2 regions of the Pseudomonas sp. TSO6 genome follow, and region 1 is predicted to be linked to the other one. Evidence: riboswitches for the same ligand, from Rfam matches in the RefSeq annotation. Region 1 holds a riboswitch; the other holds the start of a gene.
The links. A riboswitch is a leader RNA that binds a small molecule or an ion and turns the genes downstream of it on or off. The one in region 1 is predicted to bind cobalamin.
Positions count from the first base shown of each region.

Region 2: linked by a shared signal. The riboswitch ahead of ACN6NG_RS19020 (ABC transporter substrate-binding protein) and the one ahead of cobW (cobalamin biosynthesis protein CobW) in region 1 are both predicted to bind cobalamin.

Region 1 is NZ_JBLZWV010000032.1:28,920-36,584, reverse strand. It holds gene cobN (cobaltochelatase subunit CobN) at 1-767, opposite strand, end outside; gene cobW (cobalamin biosynthesis protein CobW) at 771-1,838, opposite strand; cobalamin riboswitch at 1,939-2,155, opposite strand; gene ACN6NG_RS12700 (glyoxalase superfamily protein) at 2,257-2,634, shown strand; gene ACN6NG_RS12695 (hypothetical protein) at 2,631-2,990, shown strand; gene ACN6NG_RS12690 (ATP-binding cassette domain-containing protein) at 3,346-4,923, shown strand; gene ACN6NG_RS12685 (branched-chain amino acid aminotransferase) at 5,157-6,176, shown strand; gene ACN6NG_RS12680 (multidrug/biocide efflux PACE transporter) at 6,332-6,769, opposite strand; gene ACN6NG_RS12675 (LysR family transcriptional regulator) at 6,862-7,665, shown strand, end outside.
Region 2 is NZ_JBLZWV010000042.1:76,960-84,624, forward strand. It holds gene ACN6NG_RS19010 (TonB-dependent receptor) at 1-2,080, shown strand, start outside; gene ACN6NG_RS19015 (acetyltransferase domain-containing protein) at 2,224-3,390, shown strand; cobalamin riboswitch at 3,419-3,616, shown strand; gene ACN6NG_RS19020 (ABC transporter substrate-binding protein) at 3,727-4,737, shown strand; gene ACN6NG_RS19025 (FecCD family ABC transporter permease) at 4,737-5,753, shown strand; gene ACN6NG_RS19030 (ABC transporter ATP-binding protein) at 5,750-6,538, shown strand; gene ACN6NG_RS19035 (pseudoazurin) at 6,556-6,990, shown strand; gene ACN6NG_RS19040 (OprD family porin) at 6,987-7,665, shown strand, end outside.

The DNA.
Region 1 (7,665 bases):
TCGTCCAGCCAGGCTTGGACCTGCTCCAGGCAGGCGCTTTCCTTGAGGCTGGCCACGGCAATCGGCAACGGGTTCAAGCCAGCGGCTTGCAGGCGCTGGCAGAACACGTCGATGAACGCGGTGTTGGCCGCCTGCAAGTGGGAGCGGTAGAACAGCAGCGGCGCCACCGGGTAGTCCGGGTGCCAGTGCGGGTACCAGTCTTCCAGTGCCACACTGCCCTTGGCCGGGTGATACACAGCGGTGCGCGGCAAGGGTTGCGGCTCGTCCCAGGCATAATCGCGGCCCAGCCACTGGTTGGCCAGGCAGTTGTACAGGTTGATGGCATTGGCCTTGCCGCCCTGGCGCAAGTAGTGCCAGAGGCGCTCGGCCTGGTCGCCCGTGACGGTGCCCAGGCGGGTCAGCTCCGGGTCCGGGCGATCATCGCCCGGCACCAGTATCAGCTGCACACCACGGGCGGCCAGCTCGACCAGTTGCTCGACACCATAGCGCCAGTAGCCGACGCCGCCGTGCAGCGACACCAGGATGACCTTGGCATGGCGCAGCACCTGGTCGACATACAGGTCGACCGAAGCGTGGTTCTGCACCTGCATCGGGTTGGCCAGGCGCAGGCTGGGGAAGCCTTCAGGCAATTGCTCGGCGGTATCGGCGAGCAACGCCAGGTGCGAATCGCCGCTGCAGAGAATCACCAGCTCGGCAGGTGTCTGGCCGAGGTCGGCAATACTGTCATCCGGCACGAAGCCGCCGGGCTGGGTCCGCAGCAGGTGCACGGGTCAGGCGCCCAAGGCCTGGCGCAGGCGCGCTTCCAGCTGGGCAGCGTCCAGTTCCTGGCCGATCAGCACCAGGCGGGTGATGCGCGGCTCGTCGGCACGCCAGGCGCGGTCGAAGTGCTTGTCGAAACGGGTACCCACGCCTTGTACCAGCAGGCGCATCGGCTTGCCCGGGATGGCCGCGAAGCCTTTGGCGCGCAGGATGCCGAACTCCACCACCAGCTGGGTGAGGGCGTCGAGCAGCAGGCTTTCGTCAGCCTCTGGCAGGTCGATGGAAATGGAATCGAAAGCGTCGTGATCATGGTCGTCATGATCATCGCCGTCGTGGTGCGAATCGTGGTGGGTGCGGCGGCCATCGATGTGTGCCTCGGACTCGGCGCCCACGCCCAGCAGCACCTCGAGTGGCAGCTTGCCGCTGCTGGCCTCGACCACCTTGACTGCCGGCGGTAGTTCTTCGGCCACTTCGGCGCGGACCTTGGCCAAGCCTTCGGCGTCGATCAGGTCGGCCTTGTTCAGTACCACCAGGTCGGCGCTGGCCAGCTGATCGGCGAACAGTTCGTGCAGTGGCGATTCGTGGTCCAAATTAGGGTCGAGCTTGCGCTGGGCATCGACCTGGTCCGGGTAGGCGGCGAACGTGCCGGCGGCCACGGCCGGGCTGTCGACCACGGTGATGACTGCGTCGACAGTGCAGGCGTTACGGATTTCCGGCCACTGGAAGGCTTGCACCAGCGGTTTGGGCAGGGCCAGGCCGCTGGTTTCGATCAGGATGTGGTCCAGGTCGCCACGGCGTGCCACCAGCTCGCGCATGACCGGGAAGAACTCTTCCTGCACGGTGCAGCACAGGCAGCCGTTGGCCAGTTCATAGACGCGGCCGCTGGCTTCTTCTTCGGTGCAACCGATGCTGCACTGCTTGAGGATTTCGCCGTCGATGCCCAGTTCGCCGAACTCGTTGACGATGACCGCAATGCGGCGGCCCTGGGCGTTGTCGAGCATGTGGCGCAGCAAGGTGGTCTTGCCCGAGCCGAGAAAGCCGGTGACGATGGTAACGGGGAGCTTGGCCAGTGTTTTCATGTCGCATTGCCCTTGGCAGAGTGGCGCGGGCATGCAGGACGACAGCCGCGGGCCAGGCCGGCCGGGCTTGTTCGCCACCGGATCACCCCGCCCGGTTGAAAGTCGAAAACGTTGCGAGGCAGGTCTCCTGGCTTGCACCGTTCCATCACCCCGTTCAGTTGAACGGCGGGCTGGCGGGATGACGCCTTCCCGCGCGTTGGCGCAGTGGCTGTGTCGATCCGTTGTCGGTGCTTACAGTTGCGGGGGCAGCCGCGGCTTTTACCGCGTTCCCGTCTTAGCTTCGGCCTGGCCGAAGAACCTCGAAGTGGCAAGGCTACGCAGTGGCTGGCGGGTGGTCAACCATTGCTGCGGGGCTTGCCGACAACTCTTGGCAGCACTGCGGTACAGTGGCGACTTTGCCCACTGTCAAGGACGCCCCATGCCCCTCGCCCCCGCCATCCCGGTACTGCGCATCTTCTCGGTCGACAAGGCCAGGGAGTTCTACATGGATTTCCTCGGTTTCAGCCTGGACTGGGAGCACCGCTTCAGCCCGGACCTGCCGTTCTACATGCAGATTCACCGCGATGGCCTGATCCTGCACCTTACCGAGCACCATGGCGATGCCTGCCCCGGCTCTACAGTGTTCGCACGCCTCGACGACTTGCGGGCGCTGGAGCATGAACTGCAAGGCAAACAGTACGGTTACGCCCGGCCCGAAGCCGAGCGCCTGGACTGGGGCCTGCAGATGCAGGTGTGCGACCCGTTCGGCAACCGCCTGCGCTTCTGCCAGCAGATCGATGAGGAGGCCAACCTGTGAAGGCGCTGGGCAAACGCGAAATGGCCCGCCTGGAGCGGGAGCTGGTAGCGTGCCTGACGGACGCCTGTGAAACCGCCAAGGCAGAAATCGTCGGGTTCACCTGGCTCACCCATCGCCTGGATCCTGAGAACTTTCCGGCCAGCCTGCGTATTACTTGGGTGTTTGAACAAGAGGCCGAGAAAGTCGCTGCTGTGGCGGGTGAAGCAAAGGCACGCATGCTTGCACTGACCCGTCAGGCGTTGGACCACGCCGGCATACAACTGGATCACCCGGCCTGGCATGTACGGTTTGACAGCGAAGAGGCCTGCAAACAGAGCCACGGAGGCGACTGGGCCAAGCGCTTGACGGGGCACTGAGCCCAGGGCCAGACAAGCTCGGGCGCCGCTCGCGCGGCGCATCGCCGGCAAGCCAGCTCCCACCCTGACCGCGCCGGCCTGACGCCCATGCGCAGTACCTGTAGCTCCACCCTGACCACGCCGACCTGCCGCCATGCGCAGTACCTGTGGGAGCTGGCTTGCCGGCGATGAGGCCAGTGCAGGAACCCCATACATGGCAGGCGGTACTTTACCCGCCCCCGACGCTCCGTTAGGCTACGCACTCCCCCATTACGAGGTGTTCGTCCAATGCGCCATTGATGCCGCCGTCCATTCGACGGCCAGTCTTCAGCCTCCGGTTTGCTCCGGAGATGTAGCGGCATTTGTGGAGTTGTGCATGACGAACACGTCGATCCTGACGCTGGACAGCGTCTCCTTGGCCTTGCCTGATGGCCGGCTACTGTTTACCGACCTTAACGAAACCTTCGACCAACGGCGTACCGGCCTGGTCGGGCGCAATGGCGTGGGCAAGAGCCTGCTAGGGCAGGTTCTTGCCGGCCAGCGTGCACCAAGCAGCGGCAAGTGCAGGCGCCGTGGGCCTGTCCATCTGCTGAACCAGCAGGTAATCGAGCGCAGCGCCACGCTTGCCGACCTGGCGCAGGTGGGGGCGGTGGTTGCGGCGCTCGAGCGCATCGAGCAAGGCAGCATCAACCCCCAGGATTTCGACGCCGTTGGCGACCGCTGGGATATCCGCGAGCAATTGCAGATGCACCTGCAGCGCAACGGCCTGGGTCACCTTGACTGGCGCCAGCCCGCACGCAGCCTGAGCGGCGGCCAGGCCATGCGCGTGGCGCTGGCAGGCGCATGGCTCAGCGGTGCCGACTACCTGATACTCGACGAACCAAGCAATCACCTGGACAGCAACGCCCGTGCCCAGCTGCTGAGCATGATCGAGGGCTGGGACCGAGGTTTGCTGGTAATCAGCCACGATCGCAGCCTGCTGGCGCACATGGCGCGCATTGTCGAACTGTCCAGCCTGGGGTTGCAGGCCTATGGCGGCAACTACAGCTTCTATGCAGCACAAAAAGCCAGCCAGGTGGCGCAGGCCCAGCAGCAACTTGCCCGGCTGAAGCAGGAGCAACAACGCCAGGCCCGTGAACTGCAGCGCCAGCGCGAAGAGCTGGAACGCCATCAGGCCCGGGCCGGGCGTCAAGCCAGGCATGCCAACCAGGCCAAGATCCTGGTCGACCGCCAGCAGGAACGCAGCCAGGCCACGGCGGGCAAGCAGCGGCGTGATCATCGCAATGCCCGGCAAGCACTGCTCGGCAAAGTGCATGACGCCGCCCGCGAGGTCGAGCAAGCCACTGCGATTACCTTGCATGCTCCCACGCCCCAGCGTCATTTCGGCCGCGAAGTGTTGGCGCTGCAGGCACTTCGCTTGCCCCATGGCACCCGCAAACCGCTTGACCTGCGCTTGTGCCTGGGCCAGCGGCTGGGCCTGGTCGGCGCCAATGGCAGTGGCAAGTCCACGCTGCTGAGGCTGCTGAACGGGGAATTACCGGCATCGCCCGACACGTTCCGCCTCAGTGGCGAAACCGCCCTGCTCGACCAACACTGCAGCACGCTGGCAGGCCACAGCAGCGTGCTTGAACACCTGCGCCAAGCCAACCCGGTGCTGGCCCAGGGCGAATTGCGCAGCCGCCTGGCACAACTGGGCCTGGATGCGGCCCGTATCGAGCTGCCTAGCAGCCTGCTCAGCGGCGGCGAACGGATGAAGGCAGCGCTGGCCGCCGTCCTATACCGCGAGCGCCCCCTCGACCTGTTGCTGCTGGATGAGCCCGGCAACCACCTTGACCTGCCGTCACTGGCAGCCCTGGAGCGCATGCTCGGGCAGTTTCGCGGGGCGCTGATGGTAGCGTCCCATGATTCGGTATTGCTGGAAAACCTGGCCCTGCATGGCTACCTGCACTTGTAGGAGCAGCCTTGTGCTGCGAAAGGGCCGGTACTGGCGACACAATTGCATCCAATGGACCGGCCTCTTCGCAGCACAAGGCTGCTCCTACAACGACCGCGGACCGAGAATAATGCATCGCAGGCTATCAATTCGTGACTGGCCGTTCCCGATCCGCGACGGATGTATTATGGTGGCGTGGTGCGCATATAACAGCAGCCCGAGCGATCGGGCACTTGCAAGACAATGAGGGTGTCATGAGCAACGAAAGCATTAACTGGGACAAGCTGGGTTTCGACTACATCAAAACCGACAAACGCTACCTGTCCGTATGGCGCAATGGCGAGTGGGACAAGGGCACCCTGACCGACGACAACGTGCTGCACATCAGTGAAGGCTCCACGGCCCTGCACTACGGCCAGCAATGCTTCGAAGGCCTCAAGGCCTACCGTTGCAAGGACGGCTCGATCAACCTGTTCCGCCCGGACCAGAACGCCGCCCGCATGCAGCGCAGCTGCGCGCGCCTGCTGATGCCGCATGTGCCGACCGATGTGTTCATCGAAGCGTGCAAACAAGTGGTCAAGGCCAACGAAAAGTTCGTGCCACCGCACGGCAAAGGCGCCCTGTACCTGCGCCCGTTCGTGATCGGCACCGGTGACAACATTGGCGTGCGCACCGCCCCCGAGTTCATCTTCTCGGTCTTCGCCATTCCGGTTGGCTCGTACTTCAAGGGCGGCATGAAGCCGCACAACTTCCAGATCTCCAGCTTCGACCGCGCCGCCCCACAAGGCACCGGCGCAGCCAAGGTCGGTGGCAACTACGCCGCCAGCCTGCAGCCAGGCGCTGAAGCCAAGAAGGCCAACTTCGCCGACGCCATTTACCTCGATCCGCTGACCCATACCAAGATCGAGGAAGTCGGTTCGGCCAACTTCTTCGGCATCACCGCCAACAACGAATTCGTTACCCCGAAATCGGCCTCGGTGCTGCCAGGCATCACCCGCCTGTCGCTGATGGAACTGGCGCAATCGCGTCTGGGCCTGACCGTGATCGAAGGCGATGTCGAAATCAGCAAGCTGGACCGCTTCATCGAAGCCGGCGCTTGCGGTACTGCCGCGGTGATCACCCCGATCGGCGGTATCGAGTACAACGGCAAGCTGCACGTGTTCCACGACCTGGAAAAAGTCGGCCCGGTTACCCAGAAGCTCTACAACGAGCTGACCGGCATCCAGAGCGGTGATGTTGAAGCACCGGCAGGCTGGATCGTCAAGGTCGCCTGAGGCGCATCAGCTGTATGAAAACGGGGCATGCCAGCGATGGCATGCCCCGTTTTTTGTTGGATGACTCACGGTCCCTGTGGGAGCGGGTTTACCCGCGAAGCAGGCGCCGCGGTGGTTGGCACCGGCTATGCCGGTGTTCGCGGCTAAAGCCGCTCCTACAGGGAACGCGCTAGGCGACGCTGCATCAGCAGATGCCGGGCTTTGTCGAACGCCCAGTTGTACAGCACGGTGTAGGGCAGGATGATCACGAAGAAACCCAGCTCCACCATGAACGCCTGCAGCAGCGAAATATCCAGCATCCACGCCGCCACCGGCAGGCACCACACCACCAGCCCGGCCTCGAAGCCCAGGCCGTGCACAAAGCGCGCACTGGCCTTCCAGTGGATGCGTTCAGTCTGCACCCAGCGATCGACCAGCGCGTTGTAGACCATGTTCCACAACATGGCGATCACCGATAGGGTTATTGCCAATGCCCCCGCCGTCGCCAGCGATTTGCCCATCACCCAGGACAACAGTGGTGCGCACAGCAGCACCGCGAATACTTCATAGCCTACGGCGTGTACCAGGCGTTCGGTGAAAGAGACCGTTTTCATTGCAAAATCCATCCATTGCGTGAGTCGTGCTTCCTATTTTCTTTGATAGAACTGATACTCGCGACATAGCTACCATCGGTTTTATCAATACCATGCGCTACTCACCCGAAGCTCTGGTCGCCTTTGTCGAAGCCGCATCGCTGGGTTCATTTTCTGCGGCGGCACGCAAATTGCGCAAAAGCCAGTCCACGGTCAGCATCGCCATCGCCAATTTCGAGGCCGATATCGGCTGCCCGCTGTTTGATCGCGGTGGCCGCCACCCCACGCTGAACGAAGCGGGCCGACAGGTGCTAAGCCATGTCGAAGCGATCCTGGACGCCAGCGCCCAGCTCGATGCCCTGGCGGTAAGGCTGGCGCAAAACGTCGAGGCGCTGGTCTCGGTGGTGATGTCGGACAGCTACAGCGTCACCTTCCAGGGCGCGGTGATGGCCCGCTTTGCCCAGCACTACCCGCACACCGAATTGCGCTGCGGCCCGGCGGAAGACGCTGATGTGATCGATATGATCCAGCAGGGCCTGGCCCACGTCGGCATTCTGGCCACACAGCCCAGCTACCCCGCCGACGTTGCCGTAGCGCGCTTGCCCGAGCAGGCTGAGTTCGGTGTGTATGTGGCCAGCGAGCACCCGTTGGCGGGGCTGAAAACGGTGCAAACGCAACACCTTGAAAACGCGCGACAGCTGTACATCAAGACCTATGCCCCCAGCCTGCACCGCGGCCGCGGCCAGGCCTGGTCAGCACCGGATTACCTCACCCTGCTGGAATTTGCCGTGCGCGGGTTTGGCTGGGCCGAACTGCCCAGGGCGCTGGTGGCGCGGTTTGGCAACGAGCTGGTGGAGTTGCAGATAGCGGGTTACCCGCGCCGGGTGGATATGGATGTGGCCTGGTCGAGCCGGCGG
Region 2 (7,665 bases), on a different contig from region 1:
CGCCCTGCCGGTGCTGGCCGATGACCGTGACCCGCAACCCCTGGCCTTGCCCTCCACGGCCATCACCGACACCCTCGACAGCCGCGCCATCGACCTGGCCACGCCAACCCAGGCAGGCTCGCGCCTTGGCCTCAGCGCCCTGGAAACACCGGCCAGCACCAGCAGCATCAGCGCCGAGCAGATTCAGCAGCGCAACAACCTCACCGTGCAGGATGCGGTAACGCGGTCGCCGGGCATCACCTTCGTCGGCTCCCCGGGCGACGGCGGCACCGGCCTGTCCGCCCGCGGCTTTGCCGGCCACAGTTCGGTGATGACCCTGTTCGACGGCGCACGCCTCTACACCGGTGCCGGCACCCAGACGTTCCCGGTCGACCCGTGGATGGTCGAACGCATCGATGTGATTCGCGGCCCGGCTTCGGTACTGCATGGCGAAGGCGCCACCGGCGCGGTGATCAACGTGATCCCGAAAAAACCGTTTGCCGGTGAGGTGCGCAACCACCTGCGCCTGGGCTACGGCTCGTGGGACCGCCAGCAACTGGGCCTGGACAGCGGCGGCAGCCTCAGCGAGCGCCTGAGCTATCGCCTCACCCTCAACCAGCAGGCCGGCAACGGCTGGGTCGACCGCACCACTTCGCGCAGCCTGGCCCTGAGTGCCGCGCTGCGTTTCGATGCCAGTGACGACCTCAGCTTCACCCTTGCCCACGACCGTGGCGATGCAGAGCCTGCCAACTACTACGGCACCCCGCTGATCGACGGGCACTACCGCAGCAGCCTGCGCAAGAAAAACTACAACGTGCAGAACGACGTGCAGCACTACGTCGATGAGTGGACCCGGCTGACCACCGACTGGACGTTGAACGACCACGTCAGCGCCAGCAATCAGCTGTACTACATCAAGAGCCGCCGCCACTGGCGCAACGCCGAAGACTACAGCTGGGACGCCGAGCGCCAGCAATTGCAGCGCGGCAGCTACCTGGAAATCAAGCACAACCAGGAACAGTTCGGCGACCGCCAGACCTTCACCTTTGACCACAGCGTGTTCGGCCTGGCCAGCAAGACCGTGGTCGGCGCGGAATACAACAAGGTCCGCTTCAACGTCGACAGCAACGCGCCCTACAACGATGTGGGCGGCGACTACATCGACCCCTGGCAACCAGAACCGGGCTGGTTTCACAGCGCCTCGCCGCTGCGCCCGCAAACCTTGTCCAGCACCCACACCTTTGCCCTGTTCGCCGAAAACCGCCTGCAGCTGAGCGACCGGCTGTCGCTGGTCACCGGCGTGCGCCGCGACCAGAACCACATCGACCGCACCAACCTGACCAACGACAGCCGCAGCGACCGCAGCCTGCAAGGTGGCAACTGGCGCGCCGGGCTGGTGTTCGCCGCCACCGACGACCTGTCGCTGTACGGGCAGTACTCCACCAGCCAGGAGGGGGTCAACAACCTCATCAGCCTCAGCCCCACCCAGATGCACTATGACCTGACCGAGGCGAAGCAGACCGAGGTAGGCCTCAAGCAGCGCTTCTGGGACGGCCGTGGCGAATGGACGCTGGCCGCCTACCACATCGTCAAGAAGAAGCTGCTGGTGGACGACCCGATCACCCACGAGAAGCAACAAGCTGGGCAGCAGACGTCCGATGGCCTTGAGGCAACACTGGAACTGGCATTGGCGCATCAGTGGCAGGTGTCGGCCAACGCGTCGCTGGTGCGCGCCAGGTATGACGATTTCGACGAGATGGTCGGCGGCGTAGCGCAGGACCGCGCCGGCAACCGGCCGGCCAACGTGCCACGGCGTACCGCCAATCTGTGGCTGAGCAAAGGCTTCGGCCAGCAGGTAGAGGCCGGCATTGGTGCGCGCTACGTAGATGAGCGTTATGCCGATACCGCCAATACCCAGAGCGCCCCCGGGTACACCGTGGTCGATGCCAACATCGCCTGGCAGGTGCTGCCGGATGTGAAGTTGGGGCTGCAGTTGAACAACCTGTTTGATCGTGAATATGTGCAGTCGGCGTTCAGTGGGCAGCAGTGGTTGATGGGGATGCCACGATCGTACTTTGCGACGGTGGATTACAGCTTCTGATCTGAGCCTGCCTGTGCCGGCCTCTTCGCGGGCTCGCCCGCGAAGGGGCCGGCACAGGTAACACAAAAAACCCCTACCCACCTCTAACCAATTAGTTATAAGATAACATTTCACATGACATTCATTCCTATCAGCGACCCTCCATGACAAGCGCCAGCGCCACGCCCTCCTTGATCACCCAGCGCCTGCAGAGCATCGATGCCCTGCGCGGCCTGGTGATTCTGTTCATGCTTCTGGACCACGTCCGCGAAACGTTCTACCTGCACCGCCAGGTCAGCGACCCGATGACCATCGACGCCACAGAGCCTTCGCTGTTCTTCAGCCGCACCCTGGCCCACCTGTGTGCGCCAGTGTTCGTCCTGCTGACCGGCCTGTCGGCCTGGCTGTATGGCGAAAAACACCAGGGCCGTGGCGATGTCTCGGCGTTCCTGTTCAAGCGCGGGCTGTTCCTGGTGGTGCTGGAATTCACCCTGGTCAACTTCGCCTGGACCTTCCAGCTGCCCCCTAGCGTCATCTACCTACAAGTCATCTGGGCCATCGGCGTCAGCATGATCGCCCTGTCGCTGCTGGTATGGCTGCCACGTGCCGCCCTGCTCGCCCTGGGCGCAGTCATTGTCGCCGGCCACAACCTGCTCGACGGCCTGCACTTTGGCGTGGAGTCTGCCCTGCACGTGCCATGGGCAATCCTGCACGACCGTGGCTGGCTTGAGTTCTCCGAAAACCTGCGCCTGCGCACGTCTTACCCGGTGCTGCCTTGGATCGGCGTCATCGCCCTGGGTTATGGGCTGGGGCCCTGGTTCGCCCGTGGCAGCCTGGCCGGCCAACGCCAGCAGCGCCTGCTGCTGACTGGGCTGATCGCATTGCTCGGCTTTGTCGTGTTGCGCCTGTTCAACGGCTATGGCGAGGCGCCGTGGAGCGGTTACCCGACCCTCACCCAAACCGTGATGAGCTTCTTCAACATCACCAAATACCCGCCGTCACTGCTGTTCCTGGCCCTGACCCTGGGCTGCGGCCTGCTGTTGCTGCGCGCCTTCGAGCGCGCCGGCCAGGCCCGGTGGATCAGCGCGCTGGCAGTGTTTGGCGCAGCACCGATGTTCTTCTACCTGTTGCACCTGTACGTGCTGAAGCTGCTGTACCTGGCCTGCGTGGCGCTGTTCGGCCTCAACCATGGCGACTATTTCGGTTTCGACGGCATCACGGCGGTGTGGCTGGGTGCAGCGGCGCTGGCGGTTTCGCTGTACTTGCCGGTGCGCGGGTTCGCCCGCCTGAAAGCGCGCCGCCGCGACATCACCTGGCTGAAGTACTTCTGAAAAGCGTTTTCACCCGGCGGCGCGATGGTCTACCATGCGGGCCGCCGGTTTCCACCACGGAATTAATAGGGAATCCCAGGCCCGTCAATACGGGCCAAACGGAACTGCCCCCGCAACTGTAGGTGCCGAGCCTGCTCCATCGATGCCACTGGGCCACGCGCCCGGGAAGGCCGGAGCCGGGCCATGACGCACCAGTCAGGAGACCTGCCGGCCTACATTTACCAACCGGCGGGGTGTCCGGGATTGGCCATCAGTGTTGCCCCTGCCATCGGCGGGGCTCGGCGATGCCTGTCCGTGCGTTCCTCACCCGAACTGTCCGATAGGAGATCGCCCAGCATGCTGCCCCGTTTCGCCACCCTGCTCGCCGGCCTTGGCCTTACTGGCCTGGCCCAGGCCGCTGCCACCCACTACCCGCTCACGGTCGAGAACTGCGGCAAACCGCAAACCTTCGCCCAGGCGCCGCAGCGCGCCGTCACCATCGGCCAGGCCGGCACCGAGATGCTCTACGCACTCGGGCTGGGCGACAGGCTGGCGGGCACTTCGCTGTGGTTCAACAACGTGCTGCCCGAGTACCAGGCGCAGAACGACAAGGTGCCGCGCCTGGCCGACAACGACCCCAGCTTCGAGGCCGTGGTCGGCAAGCGCCCGCAACTGGTAACGGTGCAGTTCGAATGGATGGTCGGCGCCCAGGGTGTGGTCGGCACCCGCGAGCAGTTCGATGAACTGAAGATCCCCACCTACCTGCTGCCGTCGGACTGCGAAGGCAAGGACAACCTGGTCGGCGCCGACGGTACCCGCCTGCAGGCGTTCCAGGTCAGCAGCATCTACAAGAGCGTCAGCCAGCTGGCCGAGATCTTTGATGTGCAGGACCGCGGCACTGCGTTGAATGCCGAGCTGAAAGGCCGCCTGGACAGCGCCAAGGCACAACTGGCCGGCAAGGACCTGTCCACCACTTCGGCACTGTTCTGGTTCTCCAGCGCCGACCTCGACATCGACCCTTACGTGGCGGGCCGTCAAGGGGTCGCTGACTTCATGCTGCGCACGTTGGGCGTGCGCAATGTGGTCGAGTCCACCGAAGAGTGGCCTACCGTAGGCTGGGAAACCCTGACCAAGGCCAACCCCACCTGGCTGATCATCGCCCGCATGGACCGCCGCCGCTTCCCCGCCGACGACTACCAGAAAAAGCTGGAATTCCTGCGCAACGACCCGGTAACCCGCAACATGGACGCGGTGAAGCACAACCGCATCATCGTCCTCGACGCCGACGCCATGCAGGCCGGCATCCGTTTGTTCCGTGGCCTGCAGACTCTGTCCGCCGCCTTCGCCAGCGGTAAAGCGGCCCAGTGATGATTCGCCTGTTACCCTGCATCGCAATCGCCTTGGCGGCACTGTTGGCCGCCTTGCTGGCCGGCACTGCCATCGGTGAGACCAACCTGTCACCCAGCGTGGTCGGCCAGGTGCTGGCCAACCACCTGTGGCAGGCCGGCTACCCGGTTGACCCGATCGACGCCGGCATCGTCTGGAACTACCGCCTGACCCGCACCCTGGTCGCTGCAGCCTGCGGTGCCGGCCTGGCCACCTGCGGTGTGGTGCTCCAGGCGCTGCTGCGCAACCCGCTGGCCGAGCCGTACCTGCTGGGCTTGTCGGCCGGCGCCTCGACCGGTGCAGTGCTGGTCGGCCTGCTGGGCCTGGGTAGCCTGGCGCTGAGCATGTCCGGTGGCGCCTTCATCGGTGCATTGGCTGCGTTCGCCCTGGTGCTGCTACTGGCCCGCGCGGCCGGCCCAGGCAGCAACAACGCGCAGGTGATCCTCGCCGGCATCGCCGGCTCGCAACTGTTCACCGCCCTCACCGCTTTTCTCATCACCAAGTCGGCCACCGCCGAACAGGCACGCGGCATCCTGTTCTGGCTACTGGGCAATCTCAGCGGCGTGCGTTGGCCTTCCGTGTGGCTGGCTGTGCCGGTGGCGCTGTTCGGCCTGGTGGTGTGCCTGTTGCACCGCCGCGCGCTGGACGCCTTCACCTTCGGCGCCGATTCGGCTGCATCGCTGGGCATCCCGGTGCGGCGCACCCAGTTACTGCTGATCAGTTGCACGGCACTGGTCACGGCGGTGATGGTGTCCATCGTCGGCGCCATCGGCTTTGTCGGGCTGGTAATCCCGCATGCCCTGCGCCTGCTGCTCGGCCCCGGGCACAGCCGCCTGTTGCCCGCCAGCGCACTGGGCGGCGCACTGTTCCTGATTGCCGCCGACGTCCTTTCGCGCACCTTGATTACAGGCCAGGTGATTCCCGTGGGCGTGGTAACCGCACTGATCGGTGCACCGGTGTTCGCACTGATTCTGGTCAGCCGCCGAGGGCACTCATGACGGTCATGATCGCTGCACAGCTTGCGCCACTGAGCTGCCAGGGCCTGGGGCTGCAACTGGCCGGCAATACCGTGCTGCGCGATATCGACCTGCACGTTGTAGCAGGTGAAACCCTGGGCATTGTCGGCCCCAACGGCTCCGGCAAATCCTCACTGCTCAAGCTGCTGGCCGGGCTGCGCAAGCCGGCCAGCGGCAGCGTGCAACTGCTGGGCGAACCGCTGGCACAGCTGCCCCGCCGCCGTGTTGCACAGGCCCTGGCGCTGGTTGAGCAACAGGCTGACACCCTCGATGCAATCAGTGTGTTCGATGCCGTTGCCCTGGGCCGTACGCCTTGGTTGTCGGCACTGGCACCGTTCTCTGGGGAGGACCGTGCCATCGTCGAGCAGGCCCTGGCTGACCTCGACGCCCTGCACCTGCGCACACGCCTGTGGGGTTCGCTGTCGGGCGGCGAGCGCCAGCGCGTGCACATCGCCCGCGCCTTGGCGCAACGGCCACAGGTACTGTTGCTGGACGAGCCGACCAACCACCTGGACATTCAGCACCAGCTAAGCCTGCTGCAGCAGGTTCAAGCCTTGCCGGTCACCACGCTGGTGGCCTTGCACGACCTCAACCAGGCACTCACCTGCGACCGCGTCGCGGTGCTCGACAAGGGCCACCTGGTCGCCCTTGGCAAACCGTTCGACGTCCTCACCCCCGAGCGCCTGCTGTGCACCTTCGGCGTACATGCCCGCTACCTCACCGACCCCTTCGATGGCGCGCGCATCCTGCGTTTTCGCGCCCCCTGAACCAGGAAGTTCTACTGATGCTGCTGCGCCCTGTTGCCCTGCTGCTTGCCAGCGCCCTGCTTGCCCCCGCCGCACTGGCCGAGGTGCATGAAGTGAAAATGCTCAACCGCGGCAGCGAAGGCGCCATGGTGTACGAGCCGGACCACCTGCGCATTGCCCCCGGCGACACCGTGCGCTTTCTGCCCACCCAGAGCGGGCACAATGCGGCCAGCGTGCCCGGCCTGCTGCCCACCGGCGCCGAACCCTTCAAGAGCAAACTGAACCAGCCGTTCGAGCAAACCTTCAGCGTGCCGGGCGTATACGGCATCCAGTGCATTCCGCACCTGGCGATGGGCATGGTGATGGTGATCCAGGTGGGTGATGCGCCGGCTGCCGAATTGCCAGCCAGCTTGCCTGCACGGGCGCATGCCCGCTTCGCGGCCCAGTTGCAGAAGCTCGAGGCCGCGCGATGAACCGGCTGTTGTTGGCGTTGCCGTTGCTGGGTTTGTCGCCCTTGGCCCTGGCCGACTCCGCGCAGTCGCAAAGCAACGGTTTTGTCGAAGGCAGCAGCTGGAGCATCCTCAACCGCAGCGTATTCGACCAACGCGACTACAAGCACGGTGGGCGCAACAGTGCCGCGCGCAATGCCTACAAACCGCGCAACGAACGTAATGGCAAGGCCGAGGAATGGGGCTACGGTTTGATGGGGACATTTCAGTCCGGCTTCACCCAGGGCCTGATCGGTGTTGGCGTCGATGCCCATGGCTATCTGGGCGTGCAACTCGACAGTGGCGGCGGGCGCGCAGGCAAAGCGCGCCTGCTGGGGGTAGATAACGATGGGCACCCGAAAAACGAATACAGCCGTGCAGGCGCAGCGCTGAAGTTGCGGGCGTCCAATACCGTGCTCTCCTATGGCGAGCAACGGGTCAAGACCCCGGTATTCAGCTCTTCCGACAGCCGCCTGCTGCCCGAAACCGCTACAGGGTTCTTCCTCACCAGCAACGATTTCGACACGCTCAAGCTGCTGGCCGGGCACTTCAACGAAAGCACCGACCGCAATGCCTCCAGCCACGACAAGGGCTTCGTGGTGAACTACTCCAACGGCAAGCAAGGCAACAGTTTCGACCTGGCCGGTGTGGTGTGGAACC